DNA from 2 places in the Agarivorans sp. JK6 genome. Region 2 is predicted to be linked to the other one. Evidence: predicted binding sites of a transcription regulator. Region 2 holds the regulator's gene; the other holds the start of a gene.

Region 1 (4,071 bases), 1.8 Mb from region 2:
TCATTTTCGTACAAGTCGTAAATTCGACCTAAACCGCGGTGCTGCTGCACAGTGCCTTTGCCGTAACTTTGCTCACCAATAACAATGGCTCTGCCATAATCTTGCAAGGCAGCGGCAAAAATTTCAGAAGCTGAAGCGCTGTAACGGTCGATTAAAATAACCATTGGGCCACTATAAGTGACTGAATTACTAGTATCGTTGTTTACCGTAATTCGACCAAGCTGATCGCGTACTTGCACAACCGGACCTTGTGGAATGAATAAACCGGTTAATGCGGTTGCTTCAGTTAATGCTCCACCGCCGTTGCCACGTAAATCAACAATCAAAGAACTGATATTCTCTTCGTCTAATTTACGTAACTCTTTGCTGGCATCTTCACTCAAATTCACATAGAAACTAGGAACATTAAGCACCCCTACTTTCTTGCCTTCAATTTCAATTACTTCGCTTTTAGCAGCGCGGTCTTCTAGGCGAACCTTGTCGCGAACGATATCTACGATTTTGGTTTTACCATCGACTTTGCCACCAGATGCAAGTATCTCAAGACGAACAGTAGTGCCTTTAGGACCTTTAATCAGATCAACTACGTCATCCAATCGCCAACCAATAATATCAACGATTTCATCTTCACCTTGAGCAACGCCAACAATTTTGTCTTCTGGACCAAGTTGGTTGCTCAGCGCTGCTGGTCCACCAGGAACCAAACTTCGAATCACGGTGTACTCATCTTCACCTTGCAGCACTGCACCAATGCCTTCTAATGAAAGATTCATTTCCATTTTGAAGCGTTCTGCAGTACGTGGAGATAAGTAACTAGTATGTGGTTCGATGGCGCGAGAATAAGCGTTCATTGCAGTTTGGAACACATCTTCACTGCCGGTTTGCACTAAACGCTTAATCGCGCTGTTATAGCGCTTGGCTAATACTTCGACAATTTTGTCGTGTTCGCGGCCTGCTAACTTTAAGTTTAGCGCATCGTATTTTACTTTTAAGCGCCACAGTTCTTTAATCTCAGCTTGGGTTTTAGGCCAATCTGCTTCGCTGCGATTAAATTGAAACTGTTCGTCTTTAGTAAAATCCATTGGCTCGTCGAGCACTTGTAAAGAGTATACTAATTGTTGGTAGCGACGCTTAAGCGACAGGTCGAACATGGAATAAAGCGGTTCCAATCTGCCAGCTGGTATGTCTTGATCTAGGCTGTAGCGATAACGCTCAAAGCGTAAGAAATCTTCTTCCAAAAACAAGCTACGGTTGTAGTCAAGTTGCTGAATAAACTTGTCGAAGATTTCGCTTGATAATTCATCGTCGAAAGGAACACTGCGGTAGTGAGAGCGGGTATATAAAGCGCTAATTCTTTTTGCCGCTGTAGCATGTTGGCTTTGCTGGCTTAAAGTGGGTAGCGCATCTTGTCCTAATGTAGGCGTTTGAGCCAACAACAGAGTTGAGTAACTAAGCGTTAAAAAAAATAGCCACAGACGGCTCAAATATTTCATAGGCACCTATCTCACTACTAAATCAATTATGCAACGATATGTTCTGCTTTAACTTTAACTAACATACCGCTTTTAAGTGTAACAGCAATGCCATCTTTTGTTACTTCTGAGATCTGACCCGGCATTGGCGTTTTTCCAACCAATACACGAACTTCCTTCCCTGCAACTAAATCTTTACTGTCGATTTTTTCAATCGGCTTCTTCTCTGCTGCTGGTTTGCTGTCGCTAGTTTTAGGTTTACTAGTACGCTTGAAATCAGCTTTTGGTTTACGTGCAGCAGCTTTGTTTTTGTCAGCTTTTTCAGCTTGAGCCTTTTTGTTGGCAAAGGCTTTATCTTTGCTTTCTTTTAAGGTCTTTTGTGCATGTTCTACATGTTCTTGTTCAATTTCTGCGCCCTCTACACCGTCTAAGTCAACGCGTTTAGAGCCAACTTTTACGCCATGCAAGTAACGCCAGCTAGACGTATATTGACGCAGAGCAGAACGTAATACGGTATTACTTACTTTCTCGTCTTCTTTTAGACGTTCAGCTAAGTCCTGAAAAATACCAATTTTAAGCGGCTTGGCTTCACCTTCTGTAGAAAAACAGTTTGGGAATTGTGTCGCCAAATATTGAATGACTTCTTTGCTATTTTTCAGTTTGTTAGTTTGTTCCATGATGACCTTTCTTATACATCTTTACTGGTACAGCGACAGGGCTGATTTCGGCTATTATAGTGAGCGTATATTGAAAAGCCATTAAAAATGCACATCACTTAGTTTATTTTCCAACACCTTAACTAAATACTCGATGCCAATTTGGTCACTTAGCTCGAATCGATTAAGACGTGGACTATCAATATCTACTACGCCAAACAGTTCACCATTAAGATATAAAGGCACTACGATTTCTGATTCGCTAGCACTATCGCAAGCGATATGTCCTGGAAACTCATGCACATTTTCAACACGGAAGGTTTGCTGCTGCGCAAAGGCCGAACCACATACGCCTTTACCAACTTGAATTGAAGTACAGGCAGGTTTACCTTGAAACGGCCCTAAGAACAGCTGTTTTTTAGCTTTATCGGCCAAATAACACCCCACCCAGTTAATCTCTTCTAACTCGAGCCATAATAAGGCAGAAAAATTAGCTAGATTAGAAATATAAGGTAAGTCTTTATCTAACAAAGCGTCTAATTGTTTACCTAGTGTTAAATAACGCGAAGATACGTCTGCCACTGCATTATTCCTCGTCTTCTATCATCGATGCATCAAACTCCTGGCCTTTGAGCACTTGTTGCAGCGCATTTCGCTGGGAAGAAAGGTAGAAGCCTAAATTCTCGGCTTGTTGCTCGTTCATCTTAGGTTCTGCATGCTTTATCATTAATGTAAGCTGATCAGCTACGTCTAACATTTTGTCGTAATTGTCGGCTTCTTTTTTTGAACTAAAAGTCATTTTCTCTACACCGTTACGTTCGACGACATATTTAATAATTACAGCCACCGCTGCCTCCATTTACTGTTTTTATATACAGGGTAGTATGCACCATTCACTTTTAAACTACTAGTGACAAATTTTTACAGCATAGTTAGCCTGACTTAGCTAATATGTACTGTATGAAATCTTCTGAGTTATCAAAGCTATCCATCTGCCCAAGTTGTGATTTGTTGGTCGACACCCAAGCACATTGTAGGGCTGGAAACGTATTAATATGCCCACGCTGCAAACACACACTTGCGCGGGGGCGTAGAGCTCGTTTCTCTAGCCAATTTGCTTTAGCGTTAACGTGCTTGATTATGGTTACGCTTGCTAACACTTATCCGCTGTTAAGCTTTACATTTCTTGGGATCCCCAGTTCAGCCAATATTTTGCGCGGCACCGTGTTGTTACTCGAAAACGGCTATTATTTGGTGGGGTTCAGCGTGGTGCTCGCTAGTTTCATCGCACCAATTCTGCTATTCAGCTTAATCTGTTATACCTCTTTGTCTTTAAGCAAAGGCTGGAAAGCTCCCTTTTTGGCAACAGCGCTGCATTTTCAAGACGATCTTATTCACTGGAGTATGATTGAAGTCTACATCGTTAGTTTTTTGGTGGCCTTGGTGAAACTAGTAGAATACGCCGATATCGATTTAGGCTATGGGCTTTGGTGTATCTGCATAACCTTGCTACTGTCTACCCGCCTAATTCAACGTATAGAGCCAGCGGAATACTGGGAGCGTTATGTACACATCCGCTAAACAGTTAGGCTTAAAACAATGCAGGCACTGCAAACTGTCAATGCCCGAAGAACAAAGCCACTGTCAGCGCTGCCATATGCGAGTGCATTCACGAACCCCTCAAAGCATGCAAAAATGTTGGGCTTTTATCATTGCCGCTACTGTTGGACTTTTCCCTGCGAACTTAATGCCAATAACCGTTTTAAGTACTCGCGGTGCTCCCCAATACGAAACTATTATGTCTGGCGTGATCAGCTTAATTAAAGACGATATGGTAGGGATTGCCATTGTGGTATTTGTCGCCAGCATTGTGGTGCCTGTAATGAAACTTGTCGGCTTGGTTGTTATTTTATTAAGCCTGCAATTTAATTTGAATCTGAACA
Region 2 (4,071 bases):
AAATCATAATGTAAACTTCAGGGTGACCAAAGAACCAGAATATGTGCTGGAACAATACGGGGTCTCCCCCACCAGCAGCATCAAAAAACGACGTACCAAAATACTTATCTGTAAGCACCATGGTCACTGCACCCGCTAATACCGGCATCACAGCAATCAGCAAAAATGCAGTGATAAACCAAGTCCATACAAACAGCGGTAACTTCATGTAAGTCATGCCGGGTGCACGTAAGTTCATAATGGTAACAATCACATTGATCGCCCCCATAATCGAACTAATCCCCATAATATGCACCGAGAACACAAACAAAGCGGTACTGTCTGGGCTGTAGTTAGTAGAAAGCGGCGCGTAGAAAGTCCAACCAAAGTTAGGGCCACCACCTTCCATAAACAACGAGGCCAACAGCATGGTGAAAGCAAAAGGTAAAATCCAAAAGCTCCAGTTATTCATGCGAGGCAAGGCCATATCTGGCGCACCAATCATCATAGGAATCAGCCAGTTAGCCAAACCGGTAAAGGCCGGCATCACTGCACCAAACACCATGATTAAGCCGTGCATGGTGGTCATTTGATTGAAAAAGTTAGGTTCAACTAACTGTAAACCTGGTTGGAACAGCTCGGCGCGGATCACCATCGCCATCGCGCCACCGGTAATAAACATGGCAAAACTAAACCACAAATACATTGAACCAATGTCTTTATGGTTAGTGGTCAATACCCAACGCATTAAACCGCGCGGGGCACCGTGATGGTGCTCATCATGGTCAGCATGAACGTCACTAATCGTGCTCATTATCTCTCTCCCTACTGCGCTGCGTTTTGCACGGCCACAACATCCTTGGCCTGCACTAAATCACCGGTATCATTACCCCAAGCGTTACGCTCGTAGGTAATTACGGCAGCCAGCTCTTTTAAACCTAGCTGTTTACCAAAGGCTTGCATCGCAGTGCCCGGTACACCATTCACAACTACTTCAATATGTTTGCCCACATCACCAATAGCGATTGGACTGTCTTTCAAGCCAGGGAACACACCTGGTAAGCCTTCACCGTTAACTTGGTGACAAGCCGCACAACTTTTGTCGTAGACTTTTTTGCCCAGCGACATCAGTTCGTCTTGCTCCATAGTCATAGCAACCAGTTCTAACTCTTGGGCTTGTTTGGCTTGATAAGCAGCTTCTTCTTCGGCTAACCAAACATCGTAATCGGCCTGCGTTTTAGCGATAACCACAATCGGCATAAAGCCGTGGTCTTTACCACATAACTCAGCACACTGGCCGCGGTATATGCCGGGTTTATCAATGATGGTCCAAGCCTCATTAATAAAACCTGGGTTGGCGTCTTTCTTAACTGCAAAATCCGGTACCCACCAGGAGTGGATAACATCTTCCGAAGTCATCAAAAAGCGTACTTTTTTATCGATGGGCAATACCAGCGGTCGGTCTACCTCAAGCAAGTAGTTTTTGCGTTTTTCCAGCTTGCCGTTAACTTCATCCATATCAGATGCCAGCACACTGTAAAATTCCAGTTCACGGTCAAAGTATTTGTAATGCCACTTCCACTGGGAACCTGTTACTTGAATGGTGATATCGGCATCGGAAGGATCTTCCATGGCCAACAGGGTTTTAGTGGCAGGAATCGCCATCCCAATCAAAATAATGAAAGGAACGATGGTCCAAATAATTTCTACTTTGGTACTTTCATGAAATTGAGCCGGCTTGGCTCCTTTAGACTTGCGATGATGAAAAATAGCCCAGAACATGGCGCCAAACACCAGCACCCCAATAGCACAACAAATATAAAAAATTGTCATGTGCAGGCCATAAACCTGCTCACTAATGGCGGTAACACCCGGACGTAAGTTGAATGACATTTCTTGCGCAAATACTTGCGACGAAAAGAATGTCAGCATTATTAGCTGAATCCATCGGCCCACAGCGCTCTCCTTTGCTAGTAGCCAACGACAACAACTCTCCAAACTAGGAAAGTAGCTGCAGAAAAAGGGAAATCCCCCACCCCAAAAGTAGTAGACAGCAACAGCTAAATACAAGCTACTGCTTATAAATTAACCCCTAAGTTAAAGAAATGTAAATATATTGTTGAGATTTTTATGGATAAACACAAAAGATGTGATGCTAACGACAAAAGCCCAAATCGGGCTGATTTGGGCTTAAAAAGAGCGGAACTTATTGCTATGTAAGGCTTACATCCAATCGGCAGTGCGAATAATACCTACCGCCAAGCCTTCGATTTCGATGCTTTGATACTCTAAATCAACTTCAATAGTTGAGAGCTCTTCATTCTCTGGGTGCAAGTAAACCATTTTACCGTCGCGCTCAAAACGCTTAACCGTAACATCGTCTTCTAAACGTGCCACCACCACTTGCCCATTATGAACATTATTGGTTTTGTGCACCGCTAACAAGTCACCATCCATAATGCCGATGTCTTTCATACTCATTCCCTGCACCCGCAGTAAATAATCAGCATGAGGATTAAACAAGTTAGCATCTACCGCATAGTGCGACTCTACATGCTCCTGCGCCAAAATAGGCTCGCCTGCAGCCACTTGGCCGATTAAGGGTAAACCGGGTTCTAAGTCTTCGGCCACTGGCTCATTAGCGCTGGCTGGCAAATACTCTTCACTAATGCGAATACCGCGCGAAGCTCCAGGGATCATCTCAATAGCCCCTTTCTTAGCAAGTGCTCGTAGGTGCTCTTCTGCCGCATTAGCGGAACGAAAGCCTAATTCTTTAGCGATCTCTGCACGGGTTGGCGGCATACCCGTTTCGGAAATATGACGACGAATTAATTCAAATACTTCTGTTTGACGGGGTGTTAAGGGCTTCATAGTCTACCTGTAAGTTTATACAGCACACTGTTAGTATATACAGCATGAGCAATGAAGCAAGGATTTATCTAAATCAGTGACTTATTGTAGGTTTCAGTTTCTTTGGAAATCTTTCCGCTACTTTAAAACTACGCTCCAAATTTTGAGTTGTAGATTGCAATGTGATGGAAACTGAGTCAGAAGTAAGATGCTAAGTATCTAGCTAACTCCCCTTTGGGCAAAAGCGTGTTTCAAGTTGACCTCGTGAATGTCCGGAAATGGCACAGAGTTACCGCCTTTAGCAACTAAATCTCTACTACGCTCTTCCCCTGATAGTGATAAAATCGCCGCATCAGAATTACCGAGAAACACTATGTTTATTCATCATGTTAACGGCATCGACTGGCTGGTGATTACAGCTTTTGAAGAACTAAAAACAATGTTTATCGAAGAAGCGGGGGCGATCCCCTCATGCTTCTCTACTGCCAGCGAGCTGAGCCTGATTGATCAAGCCAAGCGCACCCATGGATATTTGCCTACATTCAGCGGCGTAATCACCGATACGGGCACTTTTCAAAGCCAATTTAACGAAGAAGATTTAAACCCACAGCTTGCCTGCTTAGTGGAGGGACGCGGGCGGGTGTTTATCTATCACGGCGGCTTTGTCGCTTTTGTGGATGACGAGCAAACCTTTATTACTCGATTGGACTGACAATTACTTTGTAAGTTGAAACCAGCGAACTGGAATCGCTAAGCATTCATTCGCATGCGTTTCGTTTATTAACAGTGTACGAATTGAATGGAGTTGGGCTCTATATTTAGAGAAAAAAGCAATGCTGCGGTTAACTGGCGAGCAATCCCCCTAGACAAACTGACTTAGAAAGAGTTTTAAAAAAGCGATTTTTGACGCTCAAACATAGCAAAAATTGTTATTTCCACCCCAAACCAAAAAACCAATAAGAAATTGAAAAAATATAGATAAAAAGCTCAAACGCTGGCACCAAAACTATAAGCAAATTTTTAACTAAGAATTTTGCTACTAAACGAAATTCTCGGCCGCGCTAAGCTTGCTAAAATTGAAAGCAACAAGAGATTCCACGAAATGGCTGCCTTCATTTTTCTAAACGATTCTATCCTTAAGCGATGCTTAGACTAAAACACGACGCCTTATAATTCAGAGCTTTTAATCGAACAGCTCTTAGAGGTAAAACCTGCTTCATCAACATGAAAAACTTTCATTAT

The links. The regulator LexA, encoded in region 2, represses DNA repair genes until DNA is damaged. The targets are predictions, from matches to a motif close to TACTGTATNNNNATACAGTA.
Region 1: a site for LexA is predicted at 2,989-3,008, ahead of OV592_RS10195 (YebG family protein). Genes of this name have one in related genera too.

Annotation. Positions count from the first base shown of each region.
Region 1 covers NZ_CP113525.1:2,183,748-2,187,818, reverse strand. The annotation lists gene prc (carboxy terminal-processing peptidase) at 1-1,493, opposite strand, end outside; gene proQ (RNA chaperone ProQ) at 1,520-2,149, opposite strand; gene OV592_RS10200 (GAF domain-containing protein) at 2,231-2,710, opposite strand; gene OV592_RS10195 (YebG family protein) at 2,715-2,975, opposite strand; gene OV592_RS10190 (paraquat-inducible protein A) at 3,269-3,709, shown strand; gene OV592_RS10185 (paraquat-inducible protein A) at 3,750-4,071, shown strand, end outside.
Region 2 covers NZ_CP113525.1:414,808-418,878, reverse strand. The annotation lists gene ctaD (cytochrome c oxidase subunit I) at 1-793, opposite strand, end outside; gene coxB (cytochrome c oxidase subunit II) at 805-1,911, opposite strand; gene lexA (transcriptional repressor LexA) at 2,203-2,850, opposite strand; gene OV592_RS01915 (cytosolic protein) at 3,203-3,541, shown strand.